Pontibacter liquoris: one gene and its partner. Each later gene encodes a partner of the first gene's protein in a complex. Links are inferred from orthologs where the notes say so. Each region holds a gene or a part of one and is shown on either strand. Other genes may lie near its edges.

Evidence for each region. Proteins that work in one complex are often made in the same cells at the same time.
Region 2: the proteins of LWL52_RS10535 (region 1) and uvrB are in contact, whole or in part, in a crystal structure (PDB 7EGT), measured with the Thermus thermophilus proteins. The link is inferred for Pontibacter liquoris from one-to-one orthologs. Residues at the interface, in WP_096412145.1 of Thermus thermophilus: His654, Arg656, Phe657, Gln666, Asp668, Glu669, Lys680, Arg681, Leu682, Ser683, Lys685, Tyr686, Ala687; in WP_096411307.1 of Thermus thermophilus: Glu23, Leu25, Arg26, Asp27, Gly28, Glu29, Arg30, Phe31, Arg55, Glu326, Asp327, Phe328, Glu379, Ser382, Gln383, His398, Gly400, Arg401.

Annotation. Positions count from the first base shown.
Region 1 is NZ_JALEBG010000001.1:2,540,569-2,546,260, forward strand. The notes cover bases 2,484-5,409. They hold LWL52_RS10535 (ATP-dependent helicase), read left to right. Parts: upstream 2,484-2,786; coding sequence 2,787-5,033; downstream 5,034-5,409. Other genes in these bases: LWL52_RS10530 (ankyrin repeat domain-containing protein), read right to left, coding at 2,484-2,541; LWL52_RS10540 (DUF4290 domain-containing protein), read left to right, coding at 5,205-5,409. In the rest of the region: LWL52_RS10525 (DUF3109 family protein), read right to left, coding at 116-700; more of LWL52_RS10530, read right to left, coding at 889-2,483; more of LWL52_RS10540, read left to right, coding at 5,410-5,692. UniProt on the Escherichia coli protein: A helicase with DNA-dependent ATPase activity. Unwinds DNA duplexes with 3'-5' polarity. Translocates on single-stranded DNA with 3'-5' polarity. Initiates unwinding more efficiently from a nicked substrate than double-stranded DNA.
Region 2 is NZ_JALEBG010000002.1:82,669-88,317, forward strand. Bases 2,449-5,447 are described here. They hold uvrB (excinuclease ABC subunit UvrB), read right to left. Parts: upstream 4,963-5,447; coding sequence 2,935-4,962; downstream 2,449-2,934. Other genes in these bases: LWL52_RS13725 (M28 family metallopeptidase), read right to left, coding at 2,449-2,826; LWL52_RS13735 (hypothetical protein), read right to left, coding at 5,299-5,447. Outside these bases: LWL52_RS13715 (DUF6624 domain-containing protein), read right to left, coding at 1-107; LWL52_RS13720 (GNAT family N-acetyltransferase), read right to left, coding at 446-982; more of LWL52_RS13725, read right to left, coding at 1,147-2,448; more of LWL52_RS13735, read right to left, coding at 5,448-5,649. UniProt on the Escherichia coli protein: The UvrABC repair system catalyzes the recognition and processing of DNA lesions. A damage recognition complex composed of 2 UvrA and 2 UvrB subunits scans DNA for abnormalities.

The DNA.
Region 1 (5,692 bases):
ACAGGCTGAAGGATTGGGAATATAGCTTAGCGAAAACCGGACACAAGGGGCATAAAAAAAGAGCCCCACCTGTTAGTGACGCTCTTTTCCCATTGTGTTATACTTCCTCTTAATATCAGACCTTCGCGTTGTTTCCTTCTTCCTCGGCTACAAGTTGCTCCAGCTCCTGGTACCAGTCTTTGCCATACTTGCGGATAAGCGGCTCTTTGAGGAACTGGTACACACGTACGCCCACGTCCTCGCCAAAGCTGCAGGCCGGGTTGCAGATATGCCAACGATCGTAATTGAGGGCTTCAAAATCATCGTATTTCGTGATGCGGATTGGGTATAAGTGGCAGGAAATCGGTTTCTTCCAGTCGATCACGCCGTCTAAATACGCCTGCTCTATCGCACATTTCAGCACTTTATGCTCATCATAGATCGCGTACGCGCACTCGCGGTCCCCGATAGTTGGGGTGGAGTAATCGCCTTCAAAGTCCATCACATACAGGCCCTGCTCCTCGATGGCCTGTTTGCCGGCACCTGACATATAGGGCTTTATTTTATCGTAATGCTGCTCCAGCAGGTTGAGCTCACTGCCTTCCAGCGGCGCGCCAAGGTCTCCCTCCACGCAGCAGGCGCCCTTGCACCGCTCCAGGTTGCACACAAAAAATTTTTCGCGGATGTCGTCGCTGATAACGGTATTCTGAAGGACTATCATGGTTTTTTATTGACGAAAGACAAAGGACAAAAGAGCATAAAGCTTTTTACGTTCATCCTCTTTAAGTATAGAGGAGACAAAGGTAGCGGGAAAATAGTTTAAAATTGCTGTTTCAGCCCAAGCCATACTTCCCGAAGCAACAAGGGCCCTTATCTTTCAGCCTTTGATTAAAAGCTTATAGTTGACCCCTATTGCCTGGGTTGCGGCGAGCCGGCTGCCAGCAAAATGTTCTGCACGTTTTCGTGTTTAGTAAAATCGATGGCGGCCTTGCCATTGTTGTCGGTCAGTTTGGGGTCGGCGCCTGCCTGCAGCAGCGCAAGGATGATCTCGTAGTTGGCATCCATTTCGCAGGCCAGCATCAAGGGCGTTTTGCCATCCTGGTTGCGGATGTTTGGGTTAGCGCCCGAAGCCAGCAGCTTGTTCATCTCCAGAATACCGATATGCTGGCCAATGGTAGCCTGCAGGGCCTGCGCCAGCACCGTATTGCCCTGCTTGTCGGGCACATTCGGATCAGCGCCGTAGCGAAAAAGCGTGTCGAGCAACTGCACCTGTTCCTGCTCAAAAAACTCCGTCTGGATGCGTGAGCAGTTCACCACATAATGCAAGGCTGTTTTTCCATCCAGATCCTGGGCATTTACTTTGGCCCCTTTCCGAAGCAGCTGGCTGGCCGTTTTCAGTCTTACTTCCGGCTCATATACTACGCCGTAATCTTCCAGCAGCATCGGTATAAAAACGGTATGCATCAGCGGCGTACGGCCATGCAGGTTGGCTTCGTAATCATCGGGTACCGCCTGGGTGTTCACATTGCCGCCGGCGGCAATCGCCCGTTTCAACATGTCCGGGTCGCGGTTAATGGCCGCAATCACCACCTTCTGGTCGGCAGTCTGGTTGATGTAGCGCAGCTGCTCATAGGCGCTTATACTTCCTTTAGAAACAGCCTGGCGGTAAAGCTTACGGGCTTCAGGAATGTTCACCTCCCCTATCGTGCCTTCTTCATATAGCAACGCCAGGGTATAGAGTGCCTCCCGGTCGCCGGCGGCCGCTCCTTTTTTCAGGTAAGCCACCGCTTTTTCGGTATCTTTTTTCACGCCTTCCCCATCCAGGTACATGTTGGCCAGGTAAGTATAAGTCACCACATCGTTCTTCTGCGCGGCCCGGTTCAGATAATTCAGTGCCAGACCCAGGTCCTTCAGTTCCCCGAAACCGGTGTAGTACATGCTCCCTAAAATGCGGTTACAAAAGGCATCTCCTTCCACAGCTTTCTCCCGTATCTCGATAGCCGCCGTGCGCATGTGTTGCAGAAAACGCTGCTTGTCTTCCTGCGTCTGCAGGATCATCATCTCCGCCTGGCCCAGGTGCCCCAGCACGCTGCCGCTGTCTACGGCCGCCTGGTAGTAATAAGCAGCAGAATCTTTGTTGGCAGCAAAAAATTTCTCAGCATTCTGGATCTGTTGCAGCGTATCGACCTGCACATCTTTATACTTGAGCTGGCGGTACTGGTGCATGCGGCCAATAAAGTATAAGGCATCACTATCGCCTTTGCTGGCGCCCTCCTTAAACTTAGCGTATGCTTCCGGAAATTTCAGCGAAGTATAATAGGCCAGGCCTTGCTGGACGGCAGGGCTGCGCCAGATCAGCTTCTCAGCCTGCACCGGGGCTGTTGTAACGGCTTTGGTGGCCGCTTTACGGGTGCCTGTTGCCGCTTTTTTAGCAGGCTGGGTGGTTTTTGCTTTAGCGGGAGCAGCCTTTGGTTTGGTCTGGGCAATCGCTAGCGGGCTCATCAATGCAAAGCACAACAGCAACATAAGCGTTTGCAGGGCGAAACGGTTATGCTTTTTCAAAAGAGTGTCGGAAATATGTTTCATGTGCCTCAAAATTACAGCTATCATGGCTCTAAATCAAAAATAGCACCAGAAAGCCTTTTTTTCTGTTTTTAAGCCCCGTGCTAAACGCTTTGTGGCTGCCTGTTGTTCATCTGTTAAGGTATGGGCGCCTGTTGCTGCCGGCAAAAGTGGCCTTGCCATTCTGAAAACGAAATTGTATTTGTAACTTGCATAGATTTTAAGATGCACGCGGAAGAGAAGAAATGGATTACTTAAATTTATTGAACGAATCGCAGCGCGGCGCGGTGCTGCACACCGAGGGCCCGGCCATGATCATAGCGGGTGCCGGCTCGGGCAAAACCCGGGTGCTCACCTACCGGATCGCCCACCTCATCAGCCTGGGGGTGGATCCGTTCAACATTCTGGCCCTGACCTTTACCAACAAAGCGGCCAAGGAAATGCGCCACCGGATCGAGAAGGTGATCGGCAACGAGGCCAAAAGTATCTGGATGGGCACGTTCCACTCAGTCTTTTCGCGCATCCTGCGCGCTGAGGCAGAGAAGATCGGCTACCCCAAAAGCTTTACCATTTACGATACCGACGACTCCAAGACGCTCATTCGCAATATTGTGAAGGAGATGATCCTGGACGATAAGCTGTATAAGCCGAACGTGGTGCTGGGCCGTATTTCCTCAGCCAAAAACAAGCTGATCTCGGTGCGGCAGTACCTCAACGATGCCGTGATACAGGCGGACGACGAAGCGGCCATGCGGCCCAAGATCGGCAAGATTTACGAAATGTACCAGAACCGCTGCTTCCGGGCTGGCGCTATGGACTTTGATGACCTGCTGTTCAACACCAACGTGTTGTTTAAAGACCACCCGGATGCGCTGAACAAGTATCAGAACATCTTTAAGTTTGTGATGGTGGACGAGTACCAGGACACCAACTACTCTCAGTACTTGATCACGCGCAAACTGGCTGCCCAGAACCGTAATATCGTGGTGGTAGGCGATGATGCCCAATCGATCTATGCCTTCCGGGGCGCCGATATTCAGAACATCCTCAACTTTGAGCGCGACTACCCCGAGCTGCAGGTCTTTAAGCTGGAACAAAATTACCGTTCCACTAAAAACATTGTGCACGCGGCCAACTCGGTGATCAAGAACAACCAGGCGCAATTGCGCAAAGATGTTTATACCGACAACGAACAGGGTCCGCTGATTGAAGTAATAAAGGCCAACTCGGATAACGAAGAAGGCAAACTGGTGGCCACCACTATATTCGAGGAGAAGATGAACAACCACTTCTCCTATGACGATTTTGCCATCCTGTACCGCACCAATGCGCAATCCAGGGCCATGGAAGAAGCCCTGCGCCGCATGAACATCAAGTATAAGATCATCGGTGGCCTGTCGTTTTACCAGCGCAAGGAGATCAAGGACCTGATCGCTTACCTGCGCCTGACGGTGAACCCGAATGATGAACAGGCCCTGCGCCGGGTGATCAATTACCCCAAGCGCGGCATTGGTGAAACCACCGAGCAGAAGCTTTTTGTGCTGGCCAACGAAACCAACCACAGCGTGTGGGAAGTGGTGCAGAATGCCAGCCAGTTTATGGGCAACCGCGTGGGCAACGCCATCGAGAACTTCGCCATCATGCTCAAGAGCTTTGCCGTAATGACCGAGCAGAACGATGCCTTTGAGGTAGCCAAGCACATCGCCAAGCACTCAGGCATAGTAGACGATCTGTACCAGGATAAAACCGTAGAAGGCCTGGCCCGTTATGAGAACATACAGGAGCTGCTGAATGGTATAAAAGAGTATGTGGACGATCCGGAGAAGGAAGACAAAAGCCTTTCCTCGTTCCTGCAGGACATTGCCCTGATAACGGATGCCGATACAAAGGCTGATGATGGCGGCGAATTTGTGACCCTGATGACGATCCACTCGGCCAAAGGCCTGGAGTTTAAGAACGTGTTTATCGTGGGGATGGAAGAAAACCTGTTCCCGAGCCAGATGATGCTTAACTCACGGGCCGACCTGGAGGAAGAACGCCGCCTGTTTTATGTGGCGATCACGCGGGCCGAGAAAAAGTTATACCTGACGTACGCCACCAGCCGTTACCAGTGGGGCAACCTGCGTTCCTGTGAGAAGAGCCGCTTCCTGGATGAGATCGATCCAAAGTACCTCAACTTTAAGTATGGCGAGGCAGTAGCCACAGGCAGCGTACTCGATAGGGTATTGCAGCGCAAGAGCAGCATCGGTAGCCTCGTAACGCCGCCGCCCCGCAAGCAGGCAGCAACCAACTATACGGCCCCCGCTGATTTTAAGGCCAGCGACACCTCCGCCCTGGCAGCAGGCATGAAGGTAGAGCATCCCAAATTCGGTTTCGGCGTAGTAACCAAAATGGATACCCAGGGCAACAGCACCAAAGCCATCATCAACTTTGACGAAGTAGGCGAAAAAACCCTGCTGCTGAGCTTTGCCAAACTGCGCATACATGAGTGATTTAATTATAAATTATGAATTAAAAATTAGAAATTGGAAGTCTAAGATAGAAGTATAGCGAATTACTTCTGTGTGTTGCCTCATCCGAAATCCTTAATTCTTATTCATACATGCACGTTGTGCGTATCTATCATTTCTAATTCCTAATTTTGAATTTCTTAAAAAGACATAATGGAAGCTAGTACCACCTTTAAACAAGACCTGTTATTGCGCGAGTACGGCCGGAATGTGCAGGACCTGGTAAATTATATCAGCAAAGTGGAAGACCGCGCAGAGCGCACTCGTCTGTCGCAATTGCTCATCAACCTGATGGCCAAGCTAAACCCGCAGCTGCGCGAAACCCAGGACTACCAGCAAAAGCTCTGGAACCACTTGTTCGTGATGTCGGGCTCTACGCTGGATGTGGATGCGCCCTACCCGCTGAATGCGATGGAATACCTCAACGACAAGCCGCAGCGCATGGAGTATTCGCTGGTAACGCCTCGCTTTAAGCACTACGGCACCAATGTGGAACTGCTGATACAGAAAGCTATTGAGCTGGAGGACGAGAAAGAACGCGAAAGCGCCACCATCTCCATCGGCAAGCTGATGAAGACCCTGTACCGCTCCTACAACAAAGACAGCATTACGGACGACGTGATCCTGGACGACATCCGCTC
Region 2 (5,649 bases), on another replicon or contig:
AAATCATTGGCTTCATAGCGGGAATATGCCTCGCCCACAGATTGTGCCCTGCCAGCAGTAACCAGGCAAAGAAAACACAGCAGGGTTAAAAGAAGCGATCGTATCATGAGAGAACAGCGATAGAAATACTGTTGCTACAAAAATATCAAATTATATATAGCAACATACATCTATTTATTTTTTCAAGCTCTTCAATCTCATCTCCTTACCCAGGTGTGCGCTTCATTACCCGCCTTTGCAGAACAGAAAACAGGCTATTTTTCAACACGCATGCAACCCTTTGGCCTGTGTTTGCATCTTGCTCTTAGAAAGGGAAACGCGCTCCTGCCGCTCTCTTTCTGCCTGCCCTATCTTTCCCAAATAAAACTATGAAGTCCCTGGTCCTGTTCTACTTCCTTTGCGGAGTGGAACAGGTAAACCCAGCGCCAGGGCAAAGGATACAACATTATACTTGCCGCTGCATGTACAGATCACGTTGCACATCCTGGCCAAGTATAAACGTCAGCTCTCCTGCTTCTTCAAAGTGATACTTGTGGTAAAAGCGCATCGCCCGCTGGTTGTGTTCCCACACGGTCAGCCATACTACATCATGTCCGTTTTTCCGAGCTCTTTCCAGGCAAAGCTGCATCAGGCGGTCGCCTAATCCCTTTCCGGTCCATTCATGTAAAATATAAAGGCGGCTTATCTGTAAGGGCTTTTGCCCCCGGATTTCGTCAGGTGCCTTGCCAGCATTCAGTTTTACATAGGCGACAGCCTGCTCCTGCACCTCCACGATCACAAACGCGGTTTCCGGGTCACACAGCTCTTCCGTTTGCAGTTCCGGCGTATACATGGTGGGGCGAAAAGCGGCCATGTCTTCTGGCCGGTTATACGCGGCGAAGGTTTCGTAAAAGGTGCGCCAGCCCAGTTCCGCCAGCAGCTCGGCATCGGCCAGTGTGCCGCTTCTGAACTGAAAAGCGTTCGTGTCAGCTGAACTCATCATAGCAAAAGAAATCAAAAGATGTTAAAAAACGCCCCTCTGCAGGATGCACAGGGGCGCTATACTTTACAAAACGGATCAGAAGGATAAGTATAGCCCTGCACCAGGCAGATATGCAGAGGCGCTATCCTGCTCTACGATGCCGGGTTTTATACTTTGAGCGACGGTTAAGGCAGGTACGCTTCCCGGATGGCTTTAAATTCAGAGCCCGTTTTCCACTTGGGCCACACCCCTGCTACCGATAACCGCTTACCTACCTGATAAAGAAGCGTCAAATCTTCCACAGCGCCATCCGCCACATAGCCGGCGTGTACTTCGTCGGATGGTTTGTGGTAGTAGTTGGCGTAAAAGGCGTCTAGCTGCTGCTTGCCATAGGCTTTCCCTCTTTCCACATCGTCAATGCCCGGGCCGATGAATAAGGCTGGAATCCCGATCTTGGCAAAGTTGAAATGGTCGGACCGGTAGTATAAACCGGCTTCCGGGTTTGGTTCGGGCGCCACGTAGCGGCCTACTTTTTTGCCTTCTTCAGCAATGTAATCTTCCAGCTCGGACTGGCCCATGCCAAAAAGCACGATGTCTTTGGTTCTGCCATAGGAGTTAAGCATGTCCATGTTGATGTTGGCCACGGTCTTTTCTTTCGGGAACACCGGGTGTTCGGCATAGTAGGCCGAGCCCCAAAGCCCCTGCTCTTCGGCGGTAACAGCTAAAAACACGATGCTTCTTTCCGGCCTGCCAGGCTGGCTTTTAAACACTTTAGCAATCTCCAGCAGACCGGCAACGCCGCTGGCATCGTCTACGGCACCGTTGTAAATGCTGTCGCCGGTGGCATCTGCTTTGCCAATGCCCAGGTGGTCCCAGTGGGCCGAGTAGAGAATGTTTTCGTCCGGGCTTTTAGCACCGGTGAGCTTGGCAATGAAGTTATGCGACTTATCATACTTTGTTTTCACCGTCATCGCCGTGCTGACGTTCAGGTGCAGCGGAACAGGTTTAGAACCTGGCTTGGATGCTTTGGCGACAAGCGACGTATAGTCCATACCGGCAGCAGCCAGCAGTTTCTTGCCCACCTCGTTCGACACCCAGCCCTCCATGGCGCACTTATAGGTCTCTTTTCCCCTCGAATCTAAGTATAGCTTGGAGGTGTTCCAGTTGTTCTGCACGACCTCAAAGCCATAGCCGGCCGGTTCTGTGCTATGGATAATCAGGCAGCCTTTGGCTCCCTGGCGGGCAGCTTCCTCAAATTTATAGGTCCAGCGTCCGTAGTAGGTCATGGTGCGGCCTTTAAAAACAGCGGGGTCCTGCGCATAAAACCCGGGATCGTTTACCAGCACCACCACTACTTTGTCTTTTACATCCAGCCCGGCATAGTCGTTCCAGTTATACTCGGGGGCCACAATGCCAAAACCGGCAAACACCAGCTCGCTCGCGTCTACCGTTACTGCCGGGTCGGTGCGCCGGGTCCAGATCACGTAATCTTTGCGGCCTTCCAGCTTCAGCTCCTGCTTGCCTTTGATGGTCATCGTAGGGCTGGCGGTGGTATGCACATCCACCATGGGCACTTCCTGCAAATAGCTGTCGCCGTTTCCGGGTTCCAGGCCGAGGGCTTTGAACTCCCGCTCCAGGTAGGCCAGCGTTTTCTTCTCTCCGTTGGTAAAAGGCTTGCGGCCTTCCAGCTCATCTGCCGAAATTTCGCGCAGGTACCGGCCAAAGCTATCGGTGCGCAGCGTAACAGGCGCAGCTGCTTGCGGGGTTTGTTGCGCCATAGCGGCTTTGTTTGTATTAGCCGACTGGCAGGCGGGCAGGAAGCACACAGCAGCAGGCAGGCAAAGCAGTAGCAATTGTTTTATCATGGTGGTCCTGTTTTGTTAGCGGTGTAAAGATAAGCGGTGATGGACATGCATCAAAAAAGCAAGGGGCTGCTATATTCGTATAACAGCCCCTGCAGAAAGTATAACGCGTTAGTCGCGCTTTGATTTAAGCAGTTGCCGCAACTCGGCCAGCTCGTCGCGGTACTTGGCGGCCTGCAAAAAGTCGAGGTCTTTGGCAGACGCTTCCATGAGTTTCTCGGTTTTTTTGATGAGCTTCTCCAGCTCGTCCCGCTTCATGGTCTGGATTACCGGCTCTGCTGCCAGCGACACCTCTCCAGCCCCGGCATACGCTTTTACCTCCCGCTTCTTCATGTCGGCAACGGCTGTTTGCTCAAACACTTCCTCATTCGATTTGAGGATGGTGCGCGGCGTAATGCCATGCGCCTCGTTATAGGCCTGCTGGGTAGCCCGGCGGCGGTTGGTCTCGTCGATGGCGCGCTGCATGGAGCCCGTCATGCGGTCGGCATACATAATCACTTTGCCGTTCTCGTTTCGGGCGGCGCGGCCCATGGTCTGGATCAGCGAACGCTGGTCGCGCAGAAAGCCTTCCTTATCAGCATCCAGTATGGCGACCAAACTTACCTCCGGCAGGTCCAGGCCTTCGCGCAGCAGGTTCACCCCGATCAGCACGTCGATGATGCCCAGGCGCAGCTCCCGCAGAATTTCCACGCGGTCCAGCGACTTGACTTCGGAGTGCAGGTACTTTACCTTGATGTTGAGGCGCTCCAGGTACTTGGCCAGCTCCTCCGACATGCGTTTGGTGAGGGTGGTTACCAGCACACGAGCGCCGGTTTTCACGCGCTCGTCAATTTCTTCCAGCAGGTCATCTACCTGGTTGGAGCTTGGCCGGATCTCGATCTCCGGGTCCAGCAGCCCGGTTGGGCGGATGATCTGCTCGACAATCACCCCTTCGGATTTCTGGATCTCATAGTCGCCGGGCGTGGCGCTCACAAATACCACCTGGTGCATCAGGCTTTCAAACTCGTTGAAGGTGAGCGGGCGGTTGTCCATGGCGGCCGGCAAGCGGAAGCCATACTCTACCAGCGCCACTTTGCGCGAGCGGTCACCGCCCCACATGGCGCGCACCTGCGGCACGGTCACGTGGCTCTCGTCGATCACCATCATAAAATCATCCGGAAAATAATCAAGCAAACAGAACGGACGGGCACCCGGCGCACGGCGGTCGAAGTAGCGGGAGTAGTTCTCGATGCCGGAACAGTAGCCCAGCTCGCGGATCATCTCCAGGTCGAACTCGGTGCGCTCCTTGATGCGCTTGGCCTCGGCCGGGCGGTCTTCTTTGAGGAAGTATTCGTGCTGGGCCACCATGTCGAACTGGATCTCGTTGATAGCTTGGTGCAGCGTGTCTTTGCCGGTCACGAAAAGGTTGGCCGGGTAAATGGTGATAGCCGATTCGTCGGATAGCTTTTTACCGGATGCCGGATCGATGCGGTGGATCTGCTCCAGCTCGTCGCCAAAGAAGTATAAACGGTAGGCAAAGTCGGCATAGGCCGGATAAAGATCTACCGTATCGCCTTTTACCCGGAATGTTCCACGTGTGAATTCGGCTTCGGTGCGGCTATAGAGGATCTGGACAAAGGTATAAAGCAGGTTGTTGCGGCTGTAGCGCTGCCCTGGTGCCAGGTGCAGCACGTTTTTGCCAAATTCCTCGGGGTTCCCGATACCGTAAATACACGACACCGACGCCACCACGATCACATCGCGGCGCCCCGAAAGCAGCGCCGAAGTGGTGTGCAGGCGCAGCTTCTCGATCTCCTCGTTAATGGCCAGGTCTTTCTCGATGAACACATCTGACGAGGCAATGTAGGCTTCGGGCTGGTAGTAGTCGTAGTAGGAAATAAAGTACTCGACGGCGTTGTTAGGGAAGAACTGCTTGAACTCGCCGTAGAGCTGCGCGGCCAGTGTTTTGTTGTGGCACAAGACCAGCGTGGGCTTGCCCGTGTTTTTAATCACGTTGGCCATAGTAAAGGTTTTACCCGTTCCCGTAGCCCCTAGCAGCACCTGTACCGGTTCCCCGTTCTTAATGCCCTGGGTGAGTTGTTCTATTGCTTTCGGCTGATCGCCGGTCGGTTGAAATTCTGAGGTTAGCTGAAAATCCATTCTTCGCTTTTACGGATGAGTAAAGATAAACTATAACATTAAAAACCAGCAGGAAGTTTACCTTTTCTCGCATGTTCTGGTTGTTACGCCGTCTAAAAAAACTACCACAAGTATAAGGGGGCCGGCACAGCGCTTTTACCTGTTGGGCAGGTGCGGCTATCCCGGTTTATACTTGCCATAAAGCCTGCAAGTATAAAAAACCATTCTGCCTGGGTGCTTACTGCAATACAGGGTATCCAGCATGAAAAAGCCTGCCGAAGATCGGCAGGCTTTAAGGAAAATGTCACTCTTCCTAATCAAAAAACAACTTATGTATGTAATAAACTGGTAAGCTTTTTAATTGCCGCTTGCGCTGCTGCACACGCGCGTGATGCGCACGGCAGGGTACATCATGTGCACTGCTACGCAGCGCGGGCTGTATTCCCCATTCAGTTCCAGGGCTACGTTCAATCGTTTTCCGGTCTGCCGGTAGGCCTCAGGCAGGTTATCGGTGGTCACATACCCGGACTGGATCTGGCCCACGTAATCGCCTTTATGGCTTTCGGTTGAGTTTTCCTCCAGCAAGCGCAACACATACCAGCCGTTCTGGCAGTCGGCGCCCACCACTTCGGCTTGCAGGCAGGCTGGTTCCGGCTCCTTTTCGGTGCAGCTTACCACCAGCAGCAACAGGCAGAGGTAGAACAGGGC